Acuticoccus sp. I52.16.1: one gene and its partner. The protein of the gene in region 2 interacts with the protein of the main gene of each other region in a pairwise test. Links are inferred from orthologs where the notes say so. Each region holds a gene or a part of one and is shown on either strand. Other genes may lie near its edges. The genes, in order: dhaK and parE.

Region 1 (9,535 bases), 3.6 Mb from region 2 along the record:
CGAAGCCCTCGCCCGCCCCGCGCCCGTGGATCGACGCGTCGACCGGGCCGGCGCCACGACGGTTCACCCCCTTGCTGCCGGGCTCCCAGCGGAACACGCTCTCCGCACCCGGATCGCCCGTCACCATGCGCGAGGCGTCGTCGTTGGCGTGATGGGTGAGCGTCTCGAGGGTGACGAGGTCGCCGGAGTGGATGACCGCGGCGGGATCGAGGGTCTTGGAAAAGTAGCCCCAGTGGACGGTGTCGGCACTCGCCGGGATCAGATGGTGCGCGGGGCTCTCGGGGGCGGTGGCACAGGCCTCGGGGGCGTCCTGGGCGGAGGCGGCGCCCGCCGCGGCGAGCACCATCGTGCTCATGGCCGTGGCACCGAGGAGGACCCGCAGGGTGGGGCGGCTCGAAATGTGGGTCATCTGTGTCTCTGCTGTGGTGAAGATCGATCCGACCTGCAAAGACAATGCCATGAGAGCACACGCAGCGCGTGTGGAAGGTGTGCCGGGTGCAATATCGGCGCGTACCCGCGCCATCGATTGCGCACGCGTGTCATCCGGTAACTATCTTAGTAGCAAGACGCTTCATTCAGGCAAAAAGACATGCCATACGGTAATCGGATGCCACTGGTTGCGCTGTGCGGGTCACTCGCGCCGACCATGCCAGTTTTTTTCACCATATAGCGTAATACGTGCATTGTTCCCCTTTTCCAAACCGTGTCATCGACCAGATACTGGCGGACGCGGATGCGCGCTCTTGCCAGTTGTGGAAGGGGCCACATGCAAAAGATGGTTGAAAACAGGCTCGGCCAATTTCTGAAGGACCGCCGCTGCCAGCTGGACCCGGAGATGTTCGGCATCGCGCGGGCGGACCGTCACGACATGGGGCTCCAGTGCGAGGACGTGGCCGAGCGCGCCGGTGTGAGTGTCGCGTGGTATCAATGGCTCGAGGAGGGGTGGGAGGATGCGCCGTCCGCGGACGTACTCGATCGCGTGTCGAGCGCGCTCATGCTGAGCGAGCCGGATCGCGAGCACCTGCATTATATCGCGGCCACCATGTCCGGCCCCCACGGTGCGAGCCGGACCTACATGGTCCCGCCCAAATTGCAGCGCACTTTGGATGCGCTCAGCGTGTGCCCGGCCTACATCAAGTCGCCCTGCTGGGACGTGGTCGCCTGGAACGGTGCGGCGCGGGCGGTGCTGGAGGACTATGCGGCCGTGCCGCCGGATCGCCGCAACGTGCTGCGCATCATCTTCGGCGACACGGCGCTGCGCCGTAAGCTGCAGAACTGGGAGACGGTGGCCCGCCACGCGGTGGAGGATTTCCGCCAGCAGGGCATCCAGATGGGGATGTCGGACCGGGCGAAGGCGCTGGTGGACGACCTGTGCCACGAGAGCGAAGACTTCGCCCGCCTGTGGCGGGACGCCCCTCCCAACGAGGCCGGCGAGCGCACCAAGATCGTCGAGGTGCCGGAGTTCGGTGCCATCCTGCTCGACTATTCGCCCCACCACCTCAACGGCCATCCGGGGTTCCTGATGGTGGTCTACACGCCCGCCACGGTGTGCGACAGCGAGCGGCTGATCGGTTTCCTGAGCTCTCGCACCGGCCGCGTCGCCCGCTCCATCGGCATCGGCCGGCTCTGACGCCGGCGCCCTCCGTCGCAGACCCCATCGTCGGTGCGGATTCCTGCCGGAGCCGGCGGCACCTGGCGGCGTCAGCGCGGATGACGCACGATTCTGCGTCCAAAAAAATTGCAATCTTGCAATATACCTGCCTGCCCCTCCGTGGGGTTTTTGCGTATGCTGGCAGCCGACATTGTTCGATCGAATGGTCCGCAGCATCGGGGCGACTGCCGTGCGTCCCCTCCACGCCGCGGACGACGACCCGTCGGACGCCGGTTCCAGCCCGGCCCAGACCGTCGGCAACGACCCTCCGGACGGAGGGCGAGGCTCCCAGCGAAACGCGATCGTTGGCGTAACGAAGGCACCATACCGGGGGACGACGTGGACAGGATGCAGATCGGATTTCTCGGGGCGGGCCAGATGGGCTCGGGCATGGCGCTGTGCCTGTCGCGCGCCCATCCGGTGGTGACGATGCTCCACCGCAATCGCGGCCAGGAAACGCGTCTCAGAGCCGCCGATATCGAGATCGTCGACCGTGCCGAAGCCGTCGCCGAGCGGTCCGACGTTCTCTTCCTGTGTCTGCCCAACGCCGACACCGTGCGCGACATCGTCGAGCGTGTGCGCGGCGTGCTCCCCGGTGGCGCGATGATCGTCGACACAACCACCTCGCACCCCGCCGTCACCCGCGAGCTGGCCGCCGATCTCGCCGCGGCCGGCTTCGCCTTCATCGACGCGCCGGCCACCGGCGGCCCCGCCGAAGCGGCCGACGGGATGCTGGTCTCCATGGTCGGTGCGACGAAGGCGAATTACCAGCGGGTCGAGCCCTTCCTGGCGCTGACGTCGGAGACCATCGTCCACTTCGGCGGGCCGGGGGCGGGGCACGCGGCGAAGCTGATCAACAATTTCATCACCCAGGGTCAGGCCGCGTTGACGATCGAGGCGATGCGCCGGTGCGAGGCCGTCGGCATCGACATGGCGCACATGGTGGAGGCGATCGCCGCCAGCGGCAGCCGCTCCGGGACCTTCATGCGGATCATGCCGAGCGTCGTCGCCGGAACGTACGACGGCCTGCCGTTCAGCCTGGAGAACGCGGCGAAGGATGTGCGCTATGCGCGCGAGATGTTCGCCGAGGCGGGCGTCCCGTCGACGCTGATCGAGGGGGGCCTCTCCGCCTTCTTCGAGGCCGAGCTGTCCCGCTGGCCGCCGCAGACGTTCATCTCCGGCCTGATGCGCGACAGCGCGCTCGACTGACGGGATGGGGGGGCAGGGCGCAGGCGGCCGCGTCAGGCGGCGGGCCACAGCTCCTCGGTGCAGGCGCTCTGCCAGAAGGTATATTCCAGCTCGGCGCTCGCGACGTAGACGAGCAGCATCTCCTCGCGCACCGTCTCGCTCGCCTCCGCGGCGACGGCGTCGACCGCCTGCAGCATCTCGTGCATGGCGTCGGCGTAGGCGAGGCCGGCGTAGCTGTCGATCCAGGGCTGATAGGGGTTGCCGTCGACCGAGCGGCCCTTCAGATCGCGCCCGACCTCGGCGAACACCCAGAGGCAGGGCAGGAAGGTGGCGAGGAAGATCTCGGCCGGCTCGTTCTGCGCGCTGGCCTGCAGGTAGGAGATATATTGGTAGCAGGTCGGGTCGATGGAGGTTTCGCTGAACGAGTTGGCGCACAGGTCCAGCCTGTGGAACAGGTTCAGCTTGAGCGCATGCTCCTGTTTCATCGCCCGGTCGGCGGCGGTGAAGAACCGCGCGACCGCGGGCCGCTCCGACCCGCGCGCGGCGCTGCTGGCGAGCGCCCGCTCCATCCCGGTGAGGAAATGGACGTCCTGGACGACGAAACCCTTGAACCGCACGGGATCGAGCGTACCGGCGACCAGGCCCTGGGCGAACGGAGTCCTCAGGATCTTGTCGAACGAGGGCTTGGAGCGCGCCCAGGCGGCTTCGGAAAAACGCATCGATCCTCGGGGGTATCGAAATGCCGGGAAAGAACGATTGTACAATATAGCATAGAGATTCCTTATCAAGCGATCGAACATTAAATCGCAAAGACTTGGTCGGCCGCGGCCACGGAGCCGCGGTTGATGTGAATCAATTGCTTATTATTGCGGCAATCGGCCGGAAATCGTCTGCCGCAGGCCGGGTTCAGCCGGGGGTCACCACCGCAGCGCCGCAGTCGTGACCGGCGCGTCCCACAGCGCCGTGCGCTCGGCGTCGAGCCGGGTCAACGTGATCGACGCGCCCGCCATTTCCAGCGACGTGCAATAATTGCCGACGAGCGAGCGGGCGATGGTGAGACCGTGGCCCGCGGCCACCCGCGCCGCCGCATCGTAGAGGCCGTAGAGCTCCAGGAGCGGCGTGCCGCCCATCCCGTTGACGAGAAGCAGCACCTCCTCGCCCCTGGCGAGCTTCACGTCCTCGACGACGGCGCCGACGATCTCGGCGGCGATGTCGCGCGCGCTCATCATCGCGACGCGCCGGCGGCCGGGCTCGCCGTGGATGCCGATGCCCATCTCCATCTCGTCCTCGGCGAGGGTGAAGGTCGGCGTGCCGGCGGCCGGGACGGTGCAGCTCGTCAGCGCGACGCCCATGGTGCCGGAGGCGGCGTTCACCGCGTCGCCGAGCGCCTTCAGGGACGCCAGATCGTCGCCCCGCTCGGCCGCCGCGCCGACGATCTTCTCGACGATGACGGTCGCCGCCACGCCGCGCCGGCCCTGGCTGTGGGTCGACGCCTCGACCGCGACGTCGTCGTTGGTGAGGACGGTCTCCACCGGCCCGGAGGCCATCTCCGCCGCCATCTCGAAGTTCATCACGTCGCCGGCGTAGTTCTTGACGATGAGGAGCGTGCCGGCGCCGCCGTCGACCGCCTCCATCGCGGCGATCATCTGGTCCGGCGTCGGCGAGGTGAAGACCTGGCCGGGGCACGCCGCATCCAGCATGCCGGTGCCGACGAATCCGGCGTGCATCGGCTCGTGCCCCGTGCCGCCGCCCGAGATCAGCGCCACCTTGCCCTGCCGCGGCGCGTCCTTGCGGGCGACGAACATCGGGTCGAGACTCACGGTGACGAGGTCGGCGTGCACGGCGCCGAAGCCGGTGAGGCTCTCGGCGAGCAGCGTGTCGGCCTCGTTCATCAGCTTCTTCATGGGTTCCTCCTCGGCGGGGACTTGGCGTCCCTCGGGTTCGTGTCAGCTCTTGTGGGCGAGCGCGATGACGCGTTCGGCAAAATCGCGGATCAGCTCCTCCACCTCGTGCCGCACCGCGGGGTCGGCGAAATGGGGCACCGGGATGCGCAACACGTCCGCGTCGATGCGGGCCAGCTCCTCGATGGCGCCGGCCTGACCGGGATGGGCGAGGCGGTAGGCCTCCAGGAAGGTGCGTTTCTCCTCCGGCCCGAAGTGACACACGCGAAAGACCGTCGGGATGTGCTGGGCCGGGAGGGGGACACGGTAGGCCGGATTCGTGACCTGGCTGATGAAGCTCTTGTGCGTGCCGATCGCCTCGGCGAGCTTTTGCCGCGTGCCGGACGGGCGCCGCTCCAGCGCCGCCTTGAGGAGGCGCTTGTAGTGGGCGACCGGGTCGGCGTTATCGGCCTCGGCGTCGTCCACCGTCCGTCATTCCCCGCCGGTCGCGGTGGCCGCGCGGATCGCCTGCTTGACCGCGCCAACCTCGGCCGGCGCCACCGAGAAGGCGCGCAGCCCCGCCTCCAGCAGCGCCTGTGCGAGCGCCGGCGAGGACGCCATGTCGCCGCACAGCGAGACCTCGACCCCCCGCTGGGTGCCCGCGGCGACGGTGCGGGCGATCAGCTCCAGCACCGCGGGGTTGGTGGGGTCGGCGAGCGGGGCGACGGCCGGATTGTCGCGCGCCGAGGCGGTCGCGTACTGGACGAGGTCGTTGGAGCCGATGGAGTAGAAGCCGGCGTCGAACGTCTCGGCGGTGAGGGCGGCGGCCGGCACCTCGATCATGGTGCCGAGCACCGGGGCGGCGGCGGGGATGCCGGCCGCGGCGAGGCCGGCCAGCTCCTCGGCGAGGAGATCGCGCACGCGCTCCAGCTCGTCCGGCACCGTCACCATCGGCACCATCACCTTGAGCGGCACCGGCGCGGTGGCAGCGGCGCGGGCGAGGGCGCGCAGCTGGGTGCGTAGGAGGTCCGGCCGGCCGAGCGACAGGCGCACGCCGCGCACGCCCAGAAACGGGTTCGCCTCGCCGTCGAAGGTGACGCCGGGGATCGGCTTGTCACCGCCCGCGTCGAGCGTGCGGATGGTGACCGGCCGCCCGTCCGCCCAGGCGATCAGGCGCGTGTAGAAGGCGAGCTGCGCCGCTTCGTCCGGCGCGCCGTGCTGGAAGAGGAACTCGGTCCGCGTCAGGCCGACGCCGTCGCAGATCGCCGGGTCGAGCATGTCGAGGATCGCCGGATCGTCGATGTTGACCATCACCTTGACCGGGATGCCGTCGGCGGTGACGGCGGGCTCGGCGGCGTGCGCGTCGGCCGCGTCGCGGGCGGCGGCGCCTGTCACGCGGCGCGCCTCAGCCGCCCGCAGAGCATCGGGCGCGGGATGGGTGAGGAGGGTTCCGGCCGCCGCATCGAGGATCGCCGGCGCCCCCTCCCACGATGCGTCGAGCGCCGTGCGAAGGCCGACGACGAGGGCGACGCCGCGCGCCTTGGCGAGGATCGAAACGTGGCTGGTCGGGCTGCCGCCGAGGGTGGCGATGCCGCCGAGCCGCGCCGGGTCCAGCGCCAGGAAGGCGGACGGGGTCAGCTCTGCGGCGAGCACGATCGCGCCGGCCGGGACCGCGCTTTCGGCCGCGCGCTCGCCCGACAGCGCCAGGAGGACGCGGCGCTTCAGGTCGGCGAGGTCGTCGGCGCGGGCGGTCAACACCGGGTCGCCACCGGCGCGATAGTCGGCGATCTCGGCGTCCATCGCGGCGGACCAGGCGGCGTCGGCGGCAGTGCCGGCCGCGATGGTCGCGGCGATGGGGTCGACGAGGTCGGGGTCGTCGAGGAGCGCGGCCTGGAACTCCAGGATGTCGCCGGCGAGCTGATCTTCGGCGGCGAGGGTCTCCTCGAGCGCGGCGGTCGCGGCGGACAGGGCGGCGCGGAAGGCGGCGACCTCCTCCTGCGGCGCGGCGCTGGCGGTGCGGGGGGCGACGGCCGCCTCGCGCAGGATGTGCAGCGGGCCGATGGCGATGCCGCCGCACACCGGCGTGCCGGTCAGCGTCGTCTTGCGGGTCGCGACGGCCGCCGCCTCAGGCATCGAAGTTCGCCTCCACCAGCGCCACCAGCGCGGCGACGGCGGCCTCGGCGTCCTCGCCGGCGGCGCGGATGTGCAGCGCGCTGCCGTGCGCGGCCTTCATCTTCATGACCGAGTTGGGCGACTTGGCGTTGGTCCACCGCTCGTCGGACTCGGCGCGGACCTCGACGGCGGCGGCGAACGTCTTGGCGAGCTTGGTGAGCTTCACCGCCGGGCGCGCGTGGAGGCCCGTGGGGTCGACGATCGTCGCCGCGCCTTCCGTCCATTCGCTCGAGGCGGGCGCCGCTGCGGGACCGGTCATGCTCCAAAATCCTCTGCCGTTTGCCGCACCTCTTCGAGGGAGGAGCCGCCGGATGCTTCCGTCGCGGCCATCACCGCGCCCTCGACCACCGGGGCGTTGAGGATCGCGACACGGGCGCCGCGGTCCTCGGGTAGCATCTCGATCGCCATTTCCGAATTGGTCTCCGCGCCACCCAGGTCTACCAGGACTGCAACGCCCTTCTCGGTCCACACCTCTTCGATCGCGGCCATGATGGCGGCGACGTCGGTGCCGAGGCCGCCGTCCGCGGTGCCGCCGGCGCAGGCGACGCGCACCTCCTCGCCCACCATCTGCCGCACCATGTCCGCCGCACCCTTGGCGACGTCGGCCGAGTGGGAGACGATGACGATCGCGACGTTGTCACTCATGAGCGGGCCATCACGGTGCACACCGCCTCGGTGAGGAGCTGCGTGGAGCGCGCGCCGGGGTCGAGGTGGCCGACCGAGCGTTCGCCCAGGAAGGCGGCGCGCCCCTTGGTGGCGGTCATCGGGCCGGTCGCTTCCAGCGCGGCCGCCGCCACGTCGCGCGCGGTGGCGACGGGGTCGGCCGGGCCGGCACGCAGCGCGTCGGCGAGCGGGACGAGCACGTCGAGCATCGTCTTGGCGCCGACGTCGGCCTTGCCGCGCTTCTTCACCGCGTCGACGGCCGCGTCCAGCAGCTCCACCACCTCGGCGAGCGAGGCGGGGGCGTCGTCGCGCACTTTGCCGGCGGCCATCAGCGCCGAGCCGTAGAGCGGACCCGACGCGCCGCCGACCTTCATGACGAGCGTCGTCCCCGCCTTGGCGAGCGCCTTGCCGAAGGGGAGCGCGGCGAGTTCGCCGGCGATCGCGGTCACGGCCTCGAAGCCGCGGGCCATGTTATGGCCGTGGTCGCCGTCGCCGATGGCGCGGTCGAGCTCGGAAAGCGCGTCGCGGTGGGCGGCGATGGTCTCGCCGGCGGCGGCGATCAGCGCGCCGATCAGCGCGGCGTCGGTCGCGGTGGGCGTGTCGGTGGATGTACTCATGAAAGCCTCGATCCCGCGCTGTCGAAGTAGAGCGCCGCCCCTGGCCGCACGGTGGCGGCCACGGGCGTTCCGTGGGCGAAGTCCGTGCGGGGGCCGACCAGGGCATGCACATGCCGCCCCGAAATTTCGACGAGCGCGATTGTCTCTACACCAAAATGTTCGATCGTCAGGACCTGCCCCGTGACGCCGGTCCCGTTCGCGGCGCCGGCCCGCAGGACGATGTCCTCCGGTCGCACGCCGACGGTGGCGGTCCCTTGCGGCGCGGTGTCGACGCGCAGGGTGTCGGGCGGCAGGAGGTTGATCTGCGGGCTGCCGAGGCGCTGCGCGGCATACACGTCGGCCGGCGTCTCGTAGACCGCGCGCGGGGTGTCCACCTGCACCAGCCGACCTGCAGCGAGGACGCCGATCCGGTCGGCGAGCGTCATCGCCTCCAGCTGGTCGTGGGTGACGTAGACGATGGTGGCGCCGAGGTCCCGCTGGATGCGCTTCAGCTCGACCCGGAGGTCCTCTCGCAGCTTGGCGTCGAGCGAGGAGAGCGGCTCGTCCATCAGGAAGAGGTTGGGCGCGCGCACCAGCGCCCGGCCGATGGAGACGCGCTGCATCTCCCCGCCCGACAGCGCCGTGACGCGGTTCTTCAGCTTGGATTCGATCCGCAGCAGCTCCGCGATCTCCGTGACGCGCCGGGTGATCGCCGCACGGTTCACCTTGCGGCCCGGCGCCTTCAGCGGAAAGGCGAGGTTCTCGTACACGGTGAGGTGCGGATAGAGCGAATATTGCTGGAAGACGAAGGCGACGTCCCGCTCCGCCGGCCCCAGCCGGGTGACGTCCTCGCCGGCTATGGTGACGGTGCCTTCGTCCGGCATTTCGAGCCCGGCGAACAGGCGCAAGGTGGTGGTCTTGCCGGCGCCGGTCGGCCCCAGAAGGACGACGAACTCGCCGTCCTTCACGTCGAGCGTGACGGCATCGACCGCGGTGGTGTCGCCGAAGCGCTTGGTGGCGGCGCGGAGGCTGGCGGTGCTCATGCGGCCTCCCGCGCGCGGGCGCGGTCGAAGAGGGCGCTGGGGACGGCCTTGTCGCTGACCGGGTCGAAGACGATGAGCCGCTCGGGATCGAACGCGAGGCCGACCGTCTCGCCGGCGGCGACGCGCACGGTGTTGGGCGTGCGCACCCGCACGCGTCCCGCTTCGGTGTCGACGGTGACGAGCTGGCGCGCGCCCATGTACTCGGCGGCGAAGACGCGGCCCCGCAGCGGGCCGTCGTCGGCGATGGCGATGTGCTCCGGCCGCGCGCCGACGATCGCCTCGCCGCTCGCGAGCGCGGCCCGCGTCGCCGGCATCGCGAGGCTCGCGCCGCCGACCCGCACG
Region 2 (9,643 bases):
CACATGGCGGCCGCGACCGACGCGCGGGCGAGCGTCTTCAGCATGCGGGTCTCCTTGGGGATTGGGTGGGGGCGTCGACCGGGCGGGCGGCGGCGTGCCGATTCGGGCGCGCTGGGCACGAGCCCCGCTCACCGCGCCTCGGCCGCGATCCGGCGGATCGCGCCATGTCCCTGATATTGAACCGACCCATGCGGGTCCTCCCGATGATGCCTCTGGCGGGCATTGACAGCGAGAGTGGACCCGATTTTCGTATATCGTCAAGAGTTTCGAAAATTTAGGATCATGCATTGCCGCCACCCATGAGCCGGAGCGAACACGCCTTTCAGACGCTGCGCGAGGCGATCCTCGGCGGCCGGTTCGAGCCGGGCGCCCCGTTGAAGTACAGCGAGTTGCAGGAGCTGTGCGGCGTCAGCGTCTCGCCGGTGCGCGAGGCGATGACGCGGCTGGTGGCGGCGGGCCTGGTGGAAGGGGAGCACAATCGCGGCTACCGCGCGGCCTCGCTCAGCCTCGCCGAGCTCGACGACCTGGTGCGCACCCGCGTCGAGATCGAGAGCTTGGCGCTGACACGGGCGATCGCGTTCGGGGACGCGCATTGGGAGGCGGCGGCGGTCTCCGGCCTCCACGTGATCGAGGTGCTGCCGCGGCGCCAGGCGGACGACCCGAGCCTCCACAACGAGGAGTGGGAAGTGCATCACATCGCCTTCCACCGCGCGCTGATCGCGGCGTGTACGTCGCCGCTCCTCCTCCAGTTCAGCCACATGCTGTCGGACCGGGCGGACCGCTATCGCCGCTTCTCGCTCACCCTGGAGGCGCCCGACCGCGACGTCGCCGCCGAGCACCGCGCCATCCTCGACGCAACGCTGGCGCGCGACGGCGCGAAGGCCTGCCGCCTGCTGGCCGAGCACTATCGGAACACCGCCCGCTACGTGCGCGAGGCGCTGGCGGCGAACGAGGCCTGAGGCGTCAGGGCGCGGCGTTCCGCTCGATCCAGGCGGCGAAGGCGGCCATGATCTTGGTCAGGAACTCGCCGGTGGCCTCCGTCGCGACGTTGCCGGCATCGTCGAACAGCTTGCCCAGGCCGCCGATATAGGCCTCCGGCTGCTGCATCGTCGGCACGTTGAGGAAGACGAGCGACTGGCGCAGGTGGTGGTTGGCGCCGAAGCCGCCGACGGCGCCCGGCGAGCCGGTGACGATCGCCCCCGGCTTGCCGTTCCACACGCTCGCCCCCATCGGCCGCGAGCCGACGTCGAGGGCGTTCTTCAGCGCCGCCGGCACCGAGCGATTGTACTCGGGCGTGACGAAGAGCAGCGCATCGGCGCTCGCGATCTGTCGGCGGAAGGCGGTCCACGCGGCGGGCGGGCCGGCGTCCTCCAGGTCGGGATCGTAGAGCGGCATGTCGCCCAGCTCGACGACCTGGAAGGTCAGCTCCGGCGCGGCGCGGGCCATCAGCGCCTCGGCGAGCTTGCGGTTGAGCGATGCCTTGCGCAGGCTTCCGATCAGGACGGCGACGGTGCGGGCCATGGGCTTCTCCAGCAGGTTGCGGCGCCTGATCGGGCGCCAACTCGGCGCCATTGTCGAGAGGGGGCGGCGCGAATCAGCCGCGCTACGCGTCGGGGACGTCGAGGTCGACGTCGAGGTCGATCTCGCGCGCGGAGGCGACGAGCTCCACCCCGCACGTCCGGATCATGCGTTCCTGGCGGTTGGCGACGTTGACGGTGCTGCCGAGCGCGGTGAGCGTGCGCGTACCGCCATAGCCCATCATGCCGACGATCGCCGGGCACGGGCGCGGCTCTTTATCCCTCGGGCGGTTGGGCGCTAGTGTCCGTGGACCGACATCTTGCTCCGGAGCTGCCCATGACCTTCCGCTTGCCGCGTGCGCCCGGCGCGACGCTGATCCTGGCGACGACCGCGCTCGCCCTCGCCGTGGCGCCCGCCGCCGCCCATGAAGCGACGGGGACGGTGGGCGGCCTCGCGTCCGGCTTCATGCATCCCATCCTGGGCTGGGACCACGTGGCGGCGATGGTCGCGGTTGGTCTCCTCGGCGCGGTTCTGGGGGCGCCGGCGATCTACCTCCTGCCGATCGTCTTCCCGCTGGTGATGGCGGGCGGCGGCGCGCTGGGGGTCATGGGGGTGCCGCTGCCGGGCGTGGAGGTCGGCATTGCGGCCTCGGCGCTGGTGCTGGGTCTGATGGTGGCGGCGGGGCGGCCGATCCCGCTGTGGGTGGCGGCCGTGGTCGTCGCCGTCTTCGCGGTCTTCCACGGCCATGCGCACGGCACGGAGCTGCCGGTGGCGGCGGACGCGATGGCCTATGGCGTCGGCTTCGTGATCGGCACCGGGTTGTTGCACCTCGTCGGCATCGTGGTGGGCCTGGCGTGGAAGTGGAACGTCGGCCAGATGCTGGTCCGGGCGGCGGGCGGCATGATCGCCGTCGCCGGCCTCGCCTTTCTCACCGGCGCCGCCTGAGCGACGGGGTCGGGCGGCCGCACGCGCCGCCCGACCGGCCCGCCGTACCGACGACGCCCGCGCCGTGCCCGGCCGGACGCGGGATCAGATATCCAGCGTGTCGGCGGAGGCGAAGGCGGCGTGCTCCTGGATGAAGGCAAAGCGCGCCTCGGGCTTGTTGCCCATCAGCCGATCGACGGTGGAGCGGGTCTCCTCGCCCTCGGAGGCGATCTCGACACGCAGGAGGGTGCGGCTCGACGGGTCCATCGTCGTCTCCTTGAGCTGCGCCGGCATCATCTCGCCGAGGCCTTTGAAGCGGCCGATCTCCATCTTCTGGTTCGGCTTGAACTCCGTCTTGAGGAGCCGCTCGCGGTGCGCGTCGTCGCGGGCGTAGAGGGTCTTGGCCCCTTGCGTCAGCTTATAGAGCGGCGGCACGGCGAGGTAGAGGTGGCCCGAATCGATCAGGCCCCGCATCTCGCGGTAGAAGAAGGTGATCAGCAGCGAGGCGATGTGCGCGCCGTCCACGTCCGCGTCGGTCATGACGATGACGCGCTCGTAGCGCAGCTTGTCCACCGTGAATTCCTTGCCGGTGCCGCAGCCGAGCGCCAGCACGAGGTCGGCGAGCTGCTGGTTGGCCATCACCTTGTCGCGCCCGGCGTTGGCGACGTTGAGGATCTTGCCCCGCAGCGGCAGGACGGCCTGCGTGGCGCGCTGGCGCGCCTGCTTGGCCGAGCCGCCGGCCGAATCGCCCTCGACGATGAAGATCTCGGTGCCCGCGGCCTTCTGCTGCGTACAGTCGGCGAGCTTGCCGGGCAGGCGCGTGCGGCGGGTGGCGGACCGACGCGCGACGTCCTTCTCGGCGCGTCGGCGCAGGCGCTCGTCCGCCTTCTCGACGACAGCGTCCATCACGAAGCCGGCACGCTGCGGGTCCTTGGCGAGCCACTCCTCGAACGCCTCGCGCAGGGCGTTCTCGACCTGGCGCGTCGCTTCGGTGGTGGAGAGCTTGTCCTTGGTCTGGCCGACGAACTCCGGCTCGCGCACGAAGACCGACAGCATGGCCGCGATCGAGGCCATCACGTCGTCGCCGGTGACGGAGGGGATCTTCTTGTTGCCGACGCGTTCGCCGTGTGACTTCAACCCCTTCAACAGCGCGGACTTGAGGCCGTTCTCGTGGGTGCCGCCCTCGGGGGTCGGGATGGTGTTGCAGTAGGAGCGGGAGAACTCGTCGACCGAGACGAAGCCGATCGCCCACTCCACCGAGCCCTTGCGTCCGGCCTGCCCGGCCGAGCCCGAGAACAGCTCGTCGAGCACCTTGGGGCGGCCCTTCAGCTCGTCCGCCAGATAGTCGGCGAGGCCGCCGGGGAAGTGGAACTTGGCTTCGGCCGGCGGAGCGTTGGTGCCGGTGAGGAGCTCCGGGTCGCAGTGCCAGCGCAGCTCGACGTTGGCGAAGAGGTAGGCCTTGGCCCGCGTCATCGCGAAAAGCCGCGCGGGCGAGAACTTCAGGTCCTTGAAGATCTGCGGGTCCGGGTGGAACGAGGTCGCCGTGCCGCGCCGGTTGGGCGCCGCGCCGACTTCCTGCAACGGTCCGTCCGAGACCCCGCGCGAGAACGACTGGCGGTAGAGCTTCTTGCCGCGCGCGACCTCGACGACGAGCCGGTCCGACAGCGCGTTGACGACGGACACGCCGACACCATGCAGGCCGCCCGACGCCTCGTAGGCCTTGGAGTCGAACTTGCCGCCCGCATGCAGCGTGGTCATGATGACCTCGAGCGCGGACTTGTCCGGGAAGCGGGGATGCGGCTCGACCGGGATGCCGCGGCCGTTGTCGGTGACGGTCAGCATGTCCTTGCCGACGCGCACCTCGATCCAGGTGGCGTGCCCGGCGACGGCCTCGTCCATCGAATTGTCGAGCACTTCGGCGAAGAGGTGGTGGAGGGCGCGTTCGTCCGTGCCGCCGATGTACATGCCGGGGCGACGGCGGACCGGCTCCAGCCCTTCCAGGACCTCGATGTCGGCGGCGGAGTAGCCGGCATCCTCGGCGGCCAGCGTCGCCGCCTTGCCGGCCTTGGCCTTCGGCTTGTGGGGCGTCTCGTCGGCCGGCGGGCTCTGGCGCTCGGGCTTGGCGTCGCCGCCGCCGCCGAAAAGATCGTGGTCCATCCTCTCCCCCTTGTCGCCCGAACGGTATCGCAGCCGATCGCACGTTGCGATGGCAGTGGGCCGGTTCACCCCAGAAACCTGGGTGGTTTGCGCCGTCGTCGGCGCAGGGCCGTCGCGCCGCCGCGCCCCGGCGGCCGGCCAGGGCCCGGGTCGGTACGCCCGCCGCGTTCAGTCCTTCGCGGCGGCGGCCTTCTCGCGGCGGGAGACCTGATCGTAGGTGGTGCCGAGGATGCGGTCCCAGAAGGTCCAGAAGAGGCCGAAGTTGGCGTTCTCGCCACGGTAGTGGTGCAGCATGTGGTGGCGCTTCACCACGGCGAGAAAACCGCTGTTCATCGGCATGTGATGGGTGCCGAAGTGGATCAGCTCCTGGGCGATATAATTCATCGACCCGGCGACGACGGAGGCCAGCCACGCCGCCTTCAGCGGCTCGGGGAGGACGAAGACCACGGCCGCGAGCAGCGAGGAGAGGATCACCACCGGCGCCTGGACGGCGTTGATGGCGGCCTTGTAGTCCGACGGCTCGCGGTGATGGCGCATGTGGTGGCGCCCGACGTCGGCCGTGATGAAACGGATGACCTTGTTGTCCGGCTCCCAGTGATACAGGAAGCGGTGCATCAGATATTCGACCAGGCTGTAGACGAAGATGCCGTAGAGCGCGCCGAGCGCCAGCTCCACCGGCCCGTCCGCATACCACACGGCGCACGCGCCGATGACGAGCCAGAACGGCACCCACAACCGGACCAGCTTGCGCGTCGTCTTGTAGCGTAGAAGGTCGAGCAGGGTCTTGGTCCGTGGCGCCGTGGGCCGACGCACGCCACGATCATCGGTTACCACCGGAGCATCGGTCATGGGCATTCCTTACGCATGGGCACTGGCGATAGAGATAGGCACAGGCGATATATAGGGGGTCCGGGCGGCCGGAGTATCGCGGACATGGCGCCCCGATTGCAATGGGTTCGCGGCAATTCGTGTCCGCCCCCGCGGGGAGCGGGGCTGGAGCGTGGACGGCGGGCTCGCGCGCGCCGCGGCGAGCTTGCCAGGAGCGCGCGCCGGGAGTTGGCTGGTGAGACCCCGCCGCTCCCCTGCGCGCCGCCCCGAGAACCGACCATGCCGGACGAACGCCTGCACCGCACCGCCCCCGACTTCTCCCTCCCGGCGACCGACGGGGCCACCGTTTCGCTGAACGACGTGCGCGGCGAGAAGGGGACCGTCGTCGCCTTCATCTGCAACCACTGCCCATACGTCGTGTCGGCGGCGCGGCGCATGGTGGCGGACGCGCAGACGCTGGCCGGCCACGGCGTCGGCTTCGTGGCGATCTGCGCCAACGACGCGGTGCGCTACCCGGCCGATTCGTTCGAGCGGATGAAGGTCTTCGCCCAGACGCACGACTTCACCTTCCCCTACCTCCACGACGAGGCGCAGGCCGTGGCACGCGCCTACGGGGCGACGGTCACGCCGGATTTCTTCGGCCTGAACGCCGACGGGATCATCAAGTATCGCGGCCGGATGGACGCCGGCCAGACCAGCGCCCCGCCCGCCAGTGCGCCGCGCGAGCTGGTCGAGGCGATGGTGACCATCGCCGCGACCGGCGAGGGGCCCGGCGGGCAGAAGCCCCCGATCGGCTGCTCGATCAAGTGGAAGTAGCGCTCAGCGGGCCGGGCGCACCGGGCCCTTGTACTCGGTGCCGAAGAGCTTGTCCCACAGCGGCAGCACGGTCGCGAAGTTGGCGGTCTCGTCGCGGTAGTGGTGCAGCATGTGGTGGCGCTTGTAGTAGCCGAGCACCGGCCCGTTCATCGGCAAATGATGCACGGCGAAGTGGATGAGATCGTTGGAGACGTAGGCCGCCCCGGTGCCGCACAGGAAGGCGAAGGACACCGCGTAGGGGATCGGCAGGAAGAGGGCGATCACTGCCGAGACCACCGTGACCACGAAGGCTGGCTTCTGCTGGTTCACCGCGCCCTTGGGATGGGCCGGCTCCTTGTGATGATCGAGGTGCATGCGGCTGAGGTCGAAGGTCAGCCGGCGCACCCACGCCTCGTAGGGGCCGTTGTGGAAATGCCAGCGGTGCAGCGCATAGTCGAGGAAGGAATAATAGAGCGCGCCGACGAGGACGCTGATCAGCGGGGTCCAGACCGAGGCGGCGCTGAACACGGCGATGCCGAGAAACAGCAGCAGCGTCGGGGTCCAGACCTTGATGATCTTGCGGATGAGCCGGTTGTCCAGCGCATCGCGCAGGGACATCGTGCGGGGGCTTTCAGCGAGCGCCATGCCTCTGGCCTTGAGCGAATGTCGATGAATAGCGGCAGGTTAAGCACGGGAGGGCGCAAAGTCCACCTCGACCTATTCTAAGGTCTCTTGCCAGACGCGGCGCGGCGTCCTAGCGGATGGGGCTTGTGGATACCGCCGGAGACAGCCGGCCACCAACAACTGCGGAGAACGCAACAATGACCGCGCGCACCATCATCAAGGACCGGTTGCCCTCTCGATACGTGACCGAGGGTCCCTCGCGCGCGCCTAACCGCTCCTACCTCTATGCGATGGGCCTCTCCAAGGAGGAGATCCACCAGCCGTTCGTCGGCGTCGCATCCTGCTGGAACGAGGCCGCGCCCTGCAACATCTCGCTGATGCGCCAGGCGCAGTCGGTGAAAAAAGGCGTCGCCGCCGCCAGAGGCACGCCGCGCGAATTCTGCACCATCACCGTGACCGACGGCATCGCCATGGGCCACGAAGGCATGAAGTCCTCGCTCGCCTCGCGCGAAGTGATCGCCGATTCGGTCGAGCTGACGATGCGTGGCCACTGCTACGACGCGCTCGTCGGCCTCGCCGGCTGCGACAAGTCGCTGCCGGGGATGATGATGTCGATGGTGCGGCTCAACGTGCCGTCGATCTTCATCTACGGCGGGACGATCCTGCCGGGCAATTTCCGCGGCCAGCAGGTCACCGTGCAGGACCTCTTCGAGGCGGTCGGCAAGCACTCGGTCGGCGACATGTCGGACGAGGACCTCGACGAGCTGGAGCAGGTCGCCTGTCCGTCCGCCGGTGCCTGCGGCGCGCAGTTCACCGCCAACACCATGGCGACCGTGTCGGAGGCGATCGGCCTCGCGCTGCCGTACTCGGCCGGCGCGCCCGCCCCGTACGAGATCCGCGACAAGTTCTGCTACGCCGCCGGCGAGGCGGTGATGGAGCTGATCGCCAAGAACATCCGCCCGCGCGACATCGTCACCCGCAAGGCGCTCGAGAATGCGGCCGTCGTCGTCGCGGCGTCCGGCGGGTCGACCAACGCGGCGCTACACCTGCCGGCGATCGCGCACGAGTGCGGCATCGAATTCGACCTGCACGACGTCGCCGAGGTCTTCCGTCGCACGCCCTACATCGCCGACCTGAAGCCGGGCGGTAAGTACGTCGCCAAGGACATGTTCGAGGCCGGCGGCATCCCGCTCCTGATGAAGACGCTCCTGGAGCACGGCTACCTGCACGGCGACTGCATCACCGTCACCGGCCGCACCATCGCCGAGAACATGGAAAAGGTGCGCTGGAACCCGGACCAGGACGTGGTCTACCCCGCCAACAAGCCGATCACGCGGACCGGCGGCGTCGTCGGCCTCAAGGGCAACCTCGCTCCCGAGGGCGCGATCGTGAAGGTGGCGGGCCTGAAGAACCAGAAGTTCACCGGTCCGGCCCGCTGCTTCGACGGCGAGGAGGCCTGCTTCGAGGCCGTCTCCAAGCGCACCTACGAGGAAGGCGACGTGCTGGTGATCCGCTACGAGGGCCCCAAGGGCGGCCCCGGCATGCGCGAGATGCTGGCCACCACCGCCGCGCTCTACGGTCAGGGCATGGGCGACAAGGTGGCCCTCATCACCGACGGGCGCTTCTCCGGCGCGACGCGCGGCTTCTGCATCGGCCACGTCGGTCCCGAGGCGGCGGTCGGCGGTCCGATCGGCCTGATCAACGACGGTGACATGATCACCATCGACGCCGTCGCCGGCACGATGACCGTGGACCTGTCGGACGAGGAACTGGCCAAGCGCCGCGAGGCATGGCAGCCGCGGGAGAACGACTTCAAGTCGGGCGTCCTGTGGAAGTACCAGCAGACGGTCGGCCCCGCCGAGAAGGGCGCCGTGACGCACCCCGGCGGCCAGGCCGAAGTGCGTTCCTACGCCGACGTCTGAGCGGCACTCCAGTGCCGATCGGCCCCGCGTCGTGTCGTCGCGGGGCCTGGCCCGGCACGGCGCGCGGCGGCTCGTCGCGGCCCGTGCCCGGCGCGGCGCACATGGCGATGGGTTGAGAAAGGGCGCGGCTCCGATAGGATCCCCTTATCCGACAAAGGAGCCCACCTATGCGACCCATCGTACTGGCAGCGGCGTTTGGACTTCTCGCTTTGCCGGCCGCCGCCCAATCCACCACCGACCAGGCGGCGCAACCCGCCGCGACCGCGGCCCCCGCAACCACCACGGCCGCGACCGAGCCGGGCACCGCGACGCCCACCCCGCGCGCCAACATGACCCGTACGCGGGCCGAGAAGAGCGGCTCCGGCTGCTCCTACTCGATGGCCGCGCCCGTCTCCTGATCCCGACAGGGCGACGGAACGACAACTGGAGCGAATGTGCCGACCGCGCTGATCTTTGACGTTTTCGGCACCGTGGCCGACTGGCGCGGATCCATCGCGCGGGGCCTCGCCCCGTGGATCGCGCAGGTCGACGACCGCCTCGCGTTCGCCGACGCATGGCGCGCGCGCTACCAACCGTCGATGGAGATGGTGCGAAGCGGGCAGCGCCCGTTCGTCCCCCTCGACACGCTGCACCGGGAAAACCTCGACGCCGTGATCGAGGCGACGGGGGCGACGATCCCCGAGGCCGACCGCGACCGGGTGAACCTCCTGTGGCACCGGCTCGACGGCTGGCCCGACAGCGCGGCCGGCCTCGCGCGCCTGGGCGAGCGCTTCATCCTCGCCCCGCACTCGAACGGCAACGTGCGGCTGATGCTGGACATGGCCCGCCACAACGGCTGGCGCTGGGACGCGATCCTGGGCGCGGAGACGACCGGC

Evidence for each region.
Region 1: the proteins of parE (region 2) and dhaK interact in binary tests that used the Escherichia coli proteins (3 or more experiments, as listed by UniProt). The link is inferred for Acuticoccus sp. I52.16.1 from one-to-one orthologs.

Annotation. Positions count from the first base shown.
Region 1 is NZ_CP094828.1:1,361,247-1,370,781, reverse strand. The notes cover bases 2,751-5,570. They hold dhaK (dihydroxyacetone kinase subunit DhaK), read right to left. Parts: upstream 4,744-5,570; coding sequence 3,757-4,743; downstream 2,751-3,756. Other genes in these bases: MRB58_RS06130 (putative PEP-binding protein), read right to left, coding at 5,212-5,570; MRB58_RS06135 (hypothetical protein), read right to left, coding at 4,786-5,205; MRB58_RS06145 (TenA family protein), read right to left, coding at 2,893-3,558; MRB58_RS06150 (NAD(P)-dependent oxidoreductase), read left to right, coding at 2,751-2,860. Also shown: MRB58_RS06160 (acetamidase/formamidase family protein), read right to left, coding at 1-409; MRB58_RS06155 (helix-turn-helix transcriptional regulator), read left to right, coding at 767-1,630; more of MRB58_RS06150, read left to right, coding at 1,787-2,750; more of MRB58_RS06130, read right to left, coding at 5,571-6,852; MRB58_RS06125 (HPr family phosphocarrier protein), read right to left, coding at 6,845-7,150; dihydroxyacetone kinase phosphoryl donor subunit DhaM, read right to left, coding at 7,147-7,536; dihydroxyacetone kinase subunit DhaL, read right to left, coding at 7,533-8,171; MRB58_RS06110 (ABC transporter ATP-binding protein), read right to left, coding at 8,168-9,193; MRB58_RS06105 (ABC transporter ATP-binding protein), read right to left, coding at 9,190-9,535. UniProt on the Escherichia coli protein: Dihydroxyacetone binding subunit of the dihydroxyacetone kinase, which is responsible for the phosphoenolpyruvate (PEP)-dependent phosphorylation of dihydroxyacetone via a phosphoryl group transfer from DhaL-ATP.
Region 2 is NZ_CP094828.1:4,991,162-5,000,804, forward strand. What follows is about bases 2,074-5,001. They hold parE (DNA topoisomerase IV subunit B), read right to left. Parts: upstream 4,600-5,001; coding sequence 2,548-4,599; downstream 2,074-2,547. Other genes in these bases: MRB58_RS22325 (HupE/UreJ family protein), read left to right, coding at 2,074-2,463; MRB58_RS22335 (sterol desaturase family protein), read right to left, coding at 4,768-5,001. In the rest of the region: MRB58_RS22305 (TRAP transporter substrate-binding protein), read right to left, coding at 1-44; MRB58_RS22310 (GntR family transcriptional regulator), read left to right, coding at 300-959; MRB58_RS22315 (NADPH-dependent FMN reductase), read right to left, coding at 964-1,521; MRB58_RS22320 (hypothetical protein), read right to left, coding at 1,604-1,762; more of MRB58_RS22325, read left to right, coding at 1,855-2,073; more of MRB58_RS22335, read right to left, coding at 5,002-5,412; MRB58_RS22340 (thioredoxin family protein), read left to right, coding at 5,707-6,243; MRB58_RS22345 (sterol desaturase family protein), read right to left, coding at 6,247-6,867; ilvD (dihydroxy-acid dehydratase), read left to right, coding at 7,044-8,768; MRB58_RS22355 (hypothetical protein), read left to right, coding at 8,936-9,166; MRB58_RS22360 (haloacid dehalogenase type II), read left to right, coding at 9,203-9,643. UniProt on the Escherichia coli protein: Topoisomerase IV is essential for chromosome segregation; it is the principal protein responsible for decatenating newly replicated chromosomes. It relaxes supercoiled DNA.